One region of the Sphaerotilus microaerophilus genome, then DNA from elsewhere that is predicted to be linked to it. Evidence: riboswitches for the same ligand, from Rfam matches in the RefSeq annotation. Region 1 holds a riboswitch; the other holds the start of a gene.
The links. A riboswitch is a leader RNA that binds a small molecule or an ion and turns the genes downstream of it on or off. The one in region 1 is predicted to bind S-adenosylhomocysteine.

Region 2: it holds a riboswitch for S-adenosylhomocysteine, as region 1 does, so the genes downstream of both, ahcY (adenosylhomocysteinase) here and metH (methionine synthase) in region 1, are expected to answer to the same signal.

What each region holds. Positions count from the first base shown of each region.
Region 1 covers NZ_AP025730.1:5,563,792-5,569,605, forward strand. The annotation lists gene NGK70_RS24045 (ATP-binding protein) at 1-677, shown strand, start outside; gene NGK70_RS24050 (IS110 family RNA-guided transposase) at 691-1,917, opposite strand; gene NGK70_RS24055 (homocysteine S-methyltransferase family protein) at 2,184-3,278, shown strand; gene NGK70_RS24060 (OmpA family protein) at 3,256-3,852, opposite strand; S-adenosyl-L-homocysteine riboswitch at 3,966-4,077, shown strand; gene metH (methionine synthase) at 4,141-5,814, shown strand, end outside.
Region 2 covers NZ_AP025730.1:565,826-571,639, forward strand. The annotation lists gene NGK70_RS02600 (TlyA family RNA methyltransferase) at 1-311, opposite strand, end outside; gene ahcY (adenosylhomocysteinase) at 334-1,770, opposite strand; S-adenosyl-L-homocysteine riboswitch at 1,893-1,984, opposite strand; gene ppk2 (polyphosphate kinase 2) at 2,099-3,283, opposite strand; gene NGK70_RS02615 (HAD-IIB family hydrolase) at 3,452-4,255, shown strand; gene NGK70_RS02620 (hypothetical protein) at 4,256-4,687, opposite strand; gene NGK70_RS02625 (hypothetical protein) at 4,698-5,814, opposite strand, start outside.

The sequences.
Region 1 (5,814 bases):
TCCCGGTGCCACGCATCGTCGAGGCGCTGCAGCGCCGCGGGCACGGTGCGCTGTGCTTCTACGGCCCGCCGGGCACCGGCAAGACCGCGCTGGCCGAGCACATCGCCCGCGAGCTGGGCCGAGCGCTGATGATCCGCCAGGCCAGCGACCTGGTCAGCAAGTACGTCGGCGAGACCGAGCAGGCCATGGCGCGCATGTTCGAGGCCGCCGAGCAGGAGCAGGCCGTGCTGCTGCTCGACGAGGCCGACAGCTTCATGCGCAGCCGCCGCCGCGCCGAGCGCAACTACGAGGTCAGCGAGGTCAACGAGATGCTGCAGGGCATGGAGCGCTTTGCCGGCATCTTCATCTGCACCACCAACCTGTTCGAGGACATCGACGAGGCGGCGCTGCGCCGCTTCACCTTCAAGATCCGCTTCCAGCCGCTGACCGGCGCGCAGCGCGAGCGCATGTTCATCGCCGAGGCGCTGGCGGGCGACGCAACCCGCCTGAGCGACGAGCAGCGACAGCGCCTGGCACAGCTCGACCAGCTGGCGGCCGGGGACTTTGCCGCGGTGAGGCGGCAGGTGGACATCCTGGGCACGACCTTCGAGCCCGACGAGTTCCTGGCCCAACTGGAAAGCGAGCACCGTGTCAAACCGCAGGTGAGGGAGCGCCGCGGCATCGGCTTCGTGCACTAGGATGAAACTATCTTCATGCAGCCGGCGTGAGTTGTACGGCGTAACCGATCTGCTGAAGCCTGCGCACCAGTCGGGTGGCGGTCTTGTGGGCGTCGGCGCGATCGAAGTGGGCGGCGCCGAGGTCATGCCACTCGGTGCCGTCGCGCAGCATGTGCCAAGCCGCGGTGAGCATCGAGGCGGCCACGCCGATGATCGCCTTCTTGGCGCCGCGACGAGCGCGCAGGCGGTGGAACTGCGCCTGCAGGTAGCTGCCCTTGACTTTGATGGCTGCCCAGGCGGCTTGCACGAGGGTGGTCTTGAGCCACCTGCCGCCACGGCGCAAGCGAACGCTGCGACGCTTGCCGGCGCTCTCGTCGTTGCGCGGGCACATGCAGGCCCAGGACAGCAGATGAGCCGGGGTGGCGAAGCGCGACATGTCGATACCGATCTCGGCCACGACCACATGGGCGCTGACCTCGCTGAGGCCCGGCATGGTGCTCAGCAGCTTGGCGGCGTGCCGAAAGGGCGCCAGCCCTTGACCCACCTCCTTCTCGATGGCGGCGATGGCCTGATCCAGCGCATCGATGTGCCCCAGGTGCAGCTTGAGCATGAAGCGGTGGTGAGCGCTGACGCGGCCGCGCAGCGCTTCGAGCAACTCGGCACGGCTGGCCTTGACGCGCACGCTGACCAGCGAGACCAGGCGCTCGGGATCGCGCTCGCCGCCGATGAGGGCCTGCAACACGGCCCGGCCGCTCTTGCCCACGATATCGGCCAGCACGACGCCAAGCTTCAAGTTGGCGTCTTCGAGCACCTTCTCGATGCGTTGGACGTGCGCGCTGCGCTCGCGCACGAACTGCTTGCGGGTGCGCGTGAGCGAGCGCAGTTCCTGTACCGCCACCGGCGGCACGAAGCTGGCGCGGATCAGGCCGTGGGCCAGCAAGTCCGCCAGCCACATCGCGTCGTTGACGTCGGTCTTGCGGCCAGGAACGTTCTTCACGTGCGCGGCGTTGGCCAGCACGAGCTCGAAGTGGCCTTCGAGCACGTGCCACACTGGCTTCCAGTACACGCCGGTGGCCTCCATGGCGACGTGCTCGACGCCGAAGGAGTCGAGCCAGTCGCCAAGGGCCAGCAGGCCCGAGGTAGTCGTCTGGAAGGTGCGCACCTCCTGCAAGGGTGGGCCGTCGCGGGCGATGCGCACGCACGCCACCACCGTCTCCTTGTGCACGTCCAGTCCGGCGCAGCGCGGGTAGATCACTTCCATGATCGCCTCCAGTCCGCGGCGACATCGGCATGCGGCCCACGTCATCGAACTCTAGGATGCGTGCTCAGGGGCGCGAAGCCCAAGGCGACAGTGCGGGGTGCTCGTGGAGCCGCGGGTCCAACTGACATACGGGTTCGAGACACCAAGTACGAACCGACCTCTGCGCCGGACGCCGCCACCGCATTACACGCCCGTTTCATGCGTCGCGGGTCGCGCGAAGCGCGGTGGAGCAACTGACATGCAGGCCGGTCCCTAGAATCCCGCCCATGAACGCCGCCCTGCCCACCTCCGCCGTTGCCAACGCCTCTGCCCTGCCCTACACGCGCGCCGCGCAGCTGCCGGCGCTGATGCGCGAGCGCATCCTGGTGCTGGACGGCGCGATGGGCACGATGATCCAACGCTACAAGCTGACCGAGGCGGATTTCCGCGGCACGCGCTTTGCCGACCACCCGACCGACCTGAAGGGCAACAACGACCTGCTGGTGCTCACGCGCCCGGACGTGATCGGCGAGATCCACGACCAGTACCTGGCCGCCGGCTCGGACCTGATCGAGACCAACACCTTCGGCGCCAACCGCGTGGCGCAGGAGGACTACGGCCTGGGCGACATCGCCTACGAGATGAACGTGGCCGCCGCCCGGCTGGCACGCGCCTGCTGCGACAAGTACTCGAGCGCCGACAAGCCGCGCTTCGTCGCCGGCGCCCTCGGCCCGACGCCGCGTACCGCCAGCATCAGCCCGGACGTGAACGACCCGGGGGCGCGCAACACGAGCTTCGACGAACTCAAGGCCGCCTACCTCGAACAGGCCCGGGGGCTGCTGGATGGCGGTGCCGACCTGTTCCTGATCGAAACCATCTTCGACACGCTCAACGCCAAGGCAGCGATCTTCGCGGTCGACGAGCTGATGGAGGAAACCGGCGAGCGCCTGCCGGTGATCATCTCCGGCACCGTCACCGACGCCTCGGGCCGCATCCTGTCAGGCCAGACGGTGGGCGCCTTCTGGCACAGCGTGCGGCACGCCCGGCCGCTGGCCATCGGCCTGAACTGCGCGCTGGGCGCCACGCTGATGCGCCCGTACATCGAGGAGCTGTCGAAGATCGCCGGTGACACCGCGGTCTCCTGCTACCCCAACGCCGGCCTGCCCAACCCGATGAGCGACACCGGCTTCGACGAGACGCCCGAGGTCACCGGCCGGCTGGTGGAGGAGTTCGCCCGCGACGGCTTCCTCAACATCGCCGGTGGCTGCTGCGGCACCACGCCGGACCACATCCGCGCGATCGCCGAGCGCGTGGGCCGTTACCGCCCGCGCTGCGTGCACACGCAGGCCTTGCAGACCTTCACCGGGCTGCTCGCCGCCTGAGTTCCACCAGCGTGATCTCGGTCAGCCCCATGGCGTGACGCTGCGGGGCCGTGAAGCGCTTGACCGCCACGCCCTTGAGCACCAGGTAGTCGCGCACCGCCGCGGCGCGGTCGGGGCCGATCCAGCCCGAGCCGCCGGCATCGATCGGGCCAGCCACGCGCACCGTCCAGTTCCCCTCACGGCGCAACGGCTCGACCAGCCGGTCCAGCACCGCCGCCAGCGCCGGCCTGACCGCGGCCCGACCGGGCTCAAAGCCGTGCGGCTGCGGCACGCTGATGCGCAGGAAGTCCGCCGCCGCGGTTTCGCCCATTTCCAGCTGCAGCGGGGTGCCGGCAAACTCGCGCGCCAGGCGACTGCGCAGACCATCCAGGCCGGGCTGGTCAGGGGCCGGCTCGGGCAGGGAGCCTGGCTTCGGCGGCGGGATGGCGGGCGTCGCCCCACCGCCTGACTTGGGCCCGCCGCCTGCGCAGCCACCCAGCAGCGCGGTGAGCGTCGCGCCGGTGGCCGCGGCGCCCCAGATCAGGCAGCGGCGCCGCGCTGCACCCGCCATGTGGTCATCGGTTGTTCGTGACATATTCACGGCCTATTGTCCCGTGCACGCTTCAGGTGCACAAGGCCGACCGGCCTGTCGACAGGGTCACAGCGCCAGCGCTGCAGCGAGCCAGGAGGGCCCATTACAATGCGCGCCTTCCCGAGGGGCGTTGCAACAGGGGGTGGCCAGGCCACCCGCTGCCAGGCTCGGGGCGGTGGGCCAGTCCGGCATCCGGAGCAGACCACCCTGCAACGACGCTCACCCTTGCCCGCCATGGGCATCACGGGTGGGCCGTGGTGTCGCGTGGCTGGCCCGAGTTGCAGCCCGGCCATGAACACCTCCCCCACCGCGTCCCCCTCCTCCCCCGCCGCCAGCGTGCCCCCGATGCGGCTGTCCGGCCTGGAACCGGTGTCGATCGGCGACGGATCGTTGTTCGTCAACGTCGGCGAGCGCACCAACGTCACCGGCAGCCGGGTGTTCGCCAGGATGATCCTGGCCGGCGAATACGAGAAGGCCCTGGCCGTGGCGCGCCAGCAGGTCGAGAACGGCGCCCAGGTCATCGACATCAACATGGACGAGGCCATGCTCGACAGTCAGGCGGCGATGGTGCGCTTCCTGAACCTGATCGCCGGCGAGCCCGAGATCGCGCGCGTGCCGATCATGATCGACTCGTCCAAGTGGGAGGTGATCGAGGCGGGCCTGAAGTGCATCCAGGGCAAGGGCATCGTCAACTCGATCTCGCTCAAGGAAGGCGAGGCCGAGTTCAAGCGCCAGGCCAAGCTGGTCCGGCGCTATGGCGCCGCCGCCGTGGTGATGGCCTTCGACGAGGCCGGCCAGGCCGACACCTTCCAGCGCAAGATCGACATCTGCGCACGGGCCTACAAGATCCTTGTGGACGAGGTCGACTTCCCGCCCGAAGACATCATCTTCGACCCGAACATCTTCGCCATCGCCACCGGCATCGAGGAGCACGACAACTACGCGGTCGACTTCATCAACGCCACGCGCTGGATCAAGCAGCACCTGCCGGGCGCGAAGGTCTCGGGCGGCGTGTCGAACGTGTCGTTCAGCTTCCGCGGCAACGAGCCGGTGCGCGAGGCCATCCACACCGTCTTCCTGTACCACGCCATCCAGGCGGGCATGGACATGGGCATCGTCAACGCCGGCATGGTGGGCGTCTATGACGACCTGGAGCCGGTGCTGCGCGAGCGCGTCGAGGACGTGGTGCTGAACAGGACGCCGTCCTACAAGGCCGGCGAGCCGCAACTCTCTGCGGGCGAGCGCCTGATCGAGATCGCCGAATCGGCCAAGGGCGCGGCCAAGGACGACAGCGCCAAGCTGGCCTGGCGCGGCACGGCCGAGGCACCCGTGAGCGTCGAGGACCGCCTGAGCCACGCGCTGGTGCACGGCATCACCGACTTCATCGAGCTCGACACCGAAGAAGCCTGGCAGGCGATTGCTGCCAAGGGCGGCCGCCCGCTGCACGTCATCGAAGGCCCGCTGATGGCGGGCATGAACATCGTCGGCGACCGCTTCGGTGCCGGCAAGATGTTCCTGCCCCAGGTGGTGAAGTCCGCCCGCGTCATGAAGCAGGCCGTGGCGCACCTGCTGCCCTACATCGAAGCCGAGAAGAAGGCGCTGGCTGACGCGGGCGGCGACGTGAAGCCCAAGGGCAAGATCGTCATCGCCACCGTGAAGGGCGACGTACACGACATCGGCAAGAACATCGTCACGGTGGTCCTGCAGTGCAACAACTTCGAGGTCGTCAACATGGGCGTGATGGTCCCGTGCCAGGACATCCTGAAGAAGGCCAAGGAAGAAGGCGCGGACATCATCGGCCTGTCGGGCCTGATCACGCCGAGCCTGGAAGAGATGCAGCACGTTGCTGCCGAAATGCAGCGCGACGAGTACTTCCGCAGCAAGGGCACGCCGCTGCTGATCGGTGGGGCCACGTGTTCACGCGTGCACACCGCTGTCAAGATCGCGCCGAACTACACGGGGCCG
Region 2 (5,814 bases), 1.0 Mb from region 1:
CCCTGCTGCAGCAGCAGGTCGGTGAAGCCGCCGGTACTCTGGCCCACGTCGAGGCAGGTGCGCCCCTGCACGGCCAGGCCGCAGTGGGCCAGCGCGCCTTCGAGCTTGAGGCCGCCGCGCGACACGAAGCGCAGCTCCGCGTCGTCGGTGATCTCGACCTGGGCACCCTCGGGCACGTCCTCGCCGGCCTTGGTCGGCACGGTCCAGCCCTTGGGGCCGAGCCAGCGCACGGCACGGCGTTCGATCAGCCGTTGGGCCGCGGAGCGTGTCGGCACCAGGCCCCGTTGGAGGATCAGCTGATCGATGCGCATGGCGTGTCCTGTCTCTCGTTGCTCAGTAGCGGTAGGTGTCGGGCTTGTACGGGCCCTGCACCGGCACGCCGATGTAGGCGGCCTGCTCGTCGGTCAGCGTGGTCAGCTGGGCGTTCAGCGTGGTCAGCTGCAGGCGGGCCACCTTCTCGTCCAGGTGCTTGGGCAGCACGTAGACCTTGCCCACGTCGTAGCCGTCGCAGTGCGCGTACAGCTCGATCTGTGCCAGCGTCTGGTTGGCAAAGCTGGAGCTCATCACGTAGCTGGGGTGGCCGGTGCCGCAACCCAGGTTCACCAGGCGGCCCTTGGCCAGCAGGATGATGCGCTTGCCGTCCTTGAAGATCACGTGGTCGACCTGCGGCTTGATCTCCTCCCACTGGCAGTGCTCTTCCAGCTTCGCGACCTGGATCTCGTTGTCGAAGTGGCCGATGTTGCAGACGATGGCGTTGTTCTTCATCGCCGCCATGTGCTCGTAGGTGATCACGTCGCGGTTGCCGGTGGTGGTCACGAAGATGTCGGCCTTGTCGGCGGCCCAGTCCATCGTCACCACGCGGTAGCCTTCCATCGCGGCCTGCAGGGCGTTGATGGGGTCGATCTCGGTCACCCACACCTGGGCGCTCAGCGCGCGCAGGGCCTGGGCGCTGCCCTTGCCCACGTCGCCATAGCCGGCCACGACGGCGATCTTGCCGGCGATCATCACGTCGGTGGCGCGCTTGATGCCGTCCACCAGCGACTCGCGGCAGCCGTAGAGGTTGTCGAACTTGCTCTTGGTGACGGAGTCGTTGACGTTGATGGCGCGGAACATGAGCTGGCCCTTGGCGCTCATCTCGTTCAGGCGATGCACGCCGGTGGTGGTCTCTTCCGTCACGCCCAGGATCTGGGCGCTCTTGCGGCTGTACCAGCTGCCGTCCACGGCCAGCTTGGCCTTGATGGCGGCAAACAGGATGCGCTCTTCCTCGCTGCCCGGCTTGTCCAGCACCGACAGGTCCTTCTCGGCCTTCTTGCCCAGGTGCATCAGCAGCGTCGCGTCGCCGCCGTCGTCCAGGATCATGTTCGGGCCTTCACCGTCGCTGCCGGCCGGGCCGAAGTCGAAGATGCGGTGGGTGTAGTCCCAGTAGTCCACCAGGGTCTCGCCCTTGTAGGCGAACACCGGGGTGCCGGCGGCCACCAGCGCCGCGGCGGCGTGGTCCTGCGTCGAGAAGATGTTGCAGGAGGCCCAGCGCACCTCGGCGCCCAGGGCCTGCAGCGTCTCGACCAGCACGCCGGTCTGGATGGTCATGTGCAGGGAGCCGGTGATGCGCGCGCCCTTGAGCGGCTGTGTCGCGGCAAATTCGCGGCGGATGGCCATCAGCGCGGGCATCTCGCTCTCGGCGATGTTCAGTTCCTTGCGACCCCAGTCGGCCAGCGACAGATCGGCGACGATGTAATCCTGATCGTTCAGGGGCTTGACCACAGCGTTCATTGCGTAACTCCGGTTGAGTCCGCCGCGCCGGCCGAGTCGAATCAGGGGGAGAGGCTGTGCCCGCCGGACGCAAGCGCCGGCTGGCTGGATGCCACTCACCCTGGGGACTCGCCGGGAGTGCGAGCGGGTGAGCGCCGTTGCCTTGGGGAAGGGTTCCGAGCCTGGGGTCCGAGGGTGAAGCATCACCTCCGGCCTTGCAACGCTCCTCGGAACATGGAAAACAGGGCGCGATTCTAGCCACGCCGCCCCCGGGTTCGGGGGCGTGCGGTAGCCAAGCCCTGGCGGCAGCGTGCAATTCGCCCGCCCGCCGGCCTTCACGCGGGACGGTTCAGCTCGACGGGGTCTGTGCCAGCTGGTCGTCGTAGGCGCTGGACACCAGGGCCGGGCGGCCGACGATGAGCGGATCCACCGAGCCGATGGCCGGCAGGTCCTTCTTGCCATACGGCAGGCGATGCAGCAGGTAGCGCATGGCGTTCAGGCGCGCGCGCTTCTTGCAGTCCGACTTGATCACCGTCCAGGGCGCATCCGAGGTGTCGGTGTGCAGGAACATGGCCTCCTTGGCGCGGGTGTAGTCGTCCCACTTGTCCAGGCTGGCCAAGTCCACCGGGCTGAGCTTCCACTGCTTGAGCGGGTGCAGCTTGCGCTCCTTGAAGCGGCGGCGCTGCTGGTCGCGGCTGACCGAGAACCAGAACTTGAACAGGTGGATGCCCGAGCGAACCAGCTGGCGCTCGAACTCCGGGCACTGGCGCAGGAACTCGTCGTACTCGTGCTCGCTGCAGAAGCCCATCACCCGCTCGACGCCGGCGCGGTTGTACCAGCTGCGGTCGAACATGACGATCTCGCCGCGCGTGGGCAGGTGCTCGATGTAGCGCTGGAAGTACCACTGGCCGCGCTCGACCTCGCTGGGCTTCTCCAGCGCCACCACACGCGCGCCACGCGGGTTGAGGTGCTCCATGAAGCGCTTGATGGTGCCGCCCTTCCCGGCGGCGTCGCGGCCCTCGAACAGGATGACGACGCGCGCGCCGGTCTCCTTCACCCAGGCCTGCAGCTTGAGCAGCTCGACCTGCAGGCGGTACTTCTGGTGCTCGTAGCTGCGCCGCGACAGCAGGTTCTTGTACGGGTAGCCGCCCTCGCGCCAGCCAGGGGCGAGCGCGATGTCCGCGTCGGGGCTGCGGTCGGCATGGCGCGCGACCTGCTGGGCCAGCAGCCGGCGCAGGGCCTTCAGGTCGTCGGGCGAGGCTCCTTCGAGCAGCGGGGTCACGGCGCCGACCAGCTGGGCCGGGTCGTTGGCATGGGCGGCCCCGAGCGCGTCGGACAGGGCCATCTCCTGCACTGCGTGGGCACGCTCCAGGGCGCGTTCGACGCGGTTCTCCTCCAGCGCCGCCGGGGCGAGCGAGGGTGGCGTGTCGCCAGCGGCGACGGTCCTGGCGCGGCGGGGGGCCGACCGGCGGGACGAGGCCTTGGGCTTGGCCGGTGCGGGCGAGGGCGTTGCGGTGGGGTTGTCCTTGGCCATGGTGCGCGGTTGTGACGGCAGGATGAAACCGTCCATGGTGGACCTGCTCCCGGGCGCTGCCCTTGACTGAAGTCAAGCCGCAACCGGGACGCGGCGGCGTCGCGGCTGGTGTCGTCCATGCGTGCGACACTTTCATCAATGCCTGCTCCGCTGTCCGTGCCTGCCGCGATGCCTCGCTTCCAGCCCTGGGCCCATGCCCGCGACGAGGCACTGCGTGGCCTGCGCGGCGTGCTCACCGACATCGACGACACGCTGACCTGCGAAGGGGCGATCGAACCGGCGGCGCTGGCGGCGCTGCACCGCCTGAGCGAGGCGGGCGTGCCGGTGATCGCCACCACCGGCCGCCCGGCCGGCTGGAGCGAGCCCTGTGTGACCGACTGGCCGGTGCGCGCCGTGGTGGCCGAGAACGGCGGCGTGCTGCTGCAGCGCACGCAGGGCGGCGGCGTGCTGCGCGAGTTCACTGTCGAGCCACCCGAGCGTGCGGCGCGCTGGCAGCGCCTGCAGGCCTGCGCCGCCGAGATCCTGGCCACGGTCCCGGGTGCCACCCTGGCCACCGACAGCCCCGGGCGCCTGACCGACATCGCGGTCGACCACAGCGAACACGCCGGCCTCGACGCGGCTGGCATTGCCGCCACGCTGGCCTGCATGCGCCGCCACGGGCTGACCGCGACGGTGAGCTCCATCCACGTCAACGGCTGGATCGGCGAGCACAGCAAGTGGAGTGGCGCGCACTGGGCGGTGCAGCGCGCCCTGGGCCGGGGCTTCGATGCCACCGAGTGGCTCTACGTGGGCGATTCGACCAATGACCAGCTGATGTTCGAGCGCGTGGGCGCCAGTGTCGGCGTGGCCAACATCGCGCGCTTCGTACCGCAGCTCGCGGTGCTGCCCGCCTGGGTCACCGCGGCCGAGCGGGGCCGCGGGTTTGCCGAGGTGGCCGAGCGGCTGCTGGCTGTGCGCGCCAGCCCGCGGTGATCAGCGCCGCAGCAGCACGTGCAGGCCCGGCTTGAGGTCCGCCGCGTCGATGTAGCCGATGGCGCCGGGCGTGTGCTGCACGTGGGCGATGACCTCGGCGCTGCTGGACAGCTCGCGCGGCGGGGCGCCCTTGCCGATGTAGCGGCGCACGGTCCAGTAGGCGATGAAGTCCTCGTCGCTCTGCAGCAGCACCGCGCTGGCGAAGCGGCGGCGCAGCGGCTGCCCGGCGGCCAGTTGCACCGGGCGCAGCGGCTGGCCGTCGAGTTCGACCATGCGCCCGCCGTAGATGCGCTTGATGGCTTCGGCGTCCACGCCGCGCAGCGGGGCATGGGCGATCACCACCACGCCCTCGTCGGCGCGTGCGGGCAAAGTGACCAGGGAGGCGGCGGCGCAGAGGCTGCCGGCCAGGGCGAGGAAGGCTCGTCGTTGCATGGCGGCCTCCTCAGAAGGTGAAGCTGTAGTTCACCGACAGCACGTCCACGCTGCGGGTCTGGAACAGCTTTTCGCCAGGGAGCAGATCGAACATTGACGACACCTTGGCGCGGGTGTGCAGCCATTCCGCCTTGACTCTCTGCGTCGGCGTCAGGGCATGGGCCATGCCGAGTGCCCAGGAGCGCTGGTCGTAGACCGGGACCGAATCGGCCGATGCGCGCATCGAGGCGTTCAGCAGGTCACCGCCTGGCACGTAGGCGGGCACGGTGGTTTCGTCGAGCTGGCGGGCCCATTCGCGCGAGCGGGGGCTGGAAAACAGCCGCGCGAAGGTCAGGTACGGGGACCAGTGGCCCAGCTCGCGGGTGAGCGTCAGGTAACCGGTCTGTGCGTCGATGCTGCGTTCGGTCTTGCGCTGGCGGATTCGCCCGTACTCGCCGGTCAGGTGCCAGCCCGCGGCCGGACTGGCCTCAAAGCCCAGGGACAGGAAGTCGTTGTCGATCGAGCGCGCCATCTCCACGCCGGGGCCGGGCAGTTCGTTGCTGGTCTGCCAGTAGCCGAAGCCGGGCCCCAGCGGGGCCCAGGTCGGCCGCACGGGCAGCTGGGCATTGCCGCGCGGGGACACCTCGACGCGATGCAGGCCGAGGCGGACCTTGGAGGCGGCCTCGCTCCAGGTGACCACGAGCCCCTGGGCCACGGTGGTCACGTCCCAGACCATCGCGCCCGAGGGCAACGGACCGGCACCGTCGCGCAGCCAGACGCGTTTGGCCTGGGAGGCGCGGCCCTTGTAGACGTCGACACTGAAATCGCTGTCGTCGATGCTCCAGCTGTGGGTCAGATGGGCACCGGTGAAGTCGGTGGTCGGCACGATGTTGTGCAACTCGGCCGGCAGCCGCGCTTCGTTGTAGGTGGCGCCAACGTCCATGTGCTCGGAGCGCAGGTAGAAGGGCACGCGCAGCTTGCCAGCGCGCAGCAGCCAGTCGTTGTCCGGCCGCCAGGCGACGAAGGCCCAGGTGCTGCGCAGGTCCCAGGCGTTGTCCTGCCGCTCCGAGGGAGCGAGCTTGAGCTGCGCCGTGGCGGACCACTCGGGGCTCAGCTGGGCGTCCAGCTGGGCGCCCAGCAGGCTGTCG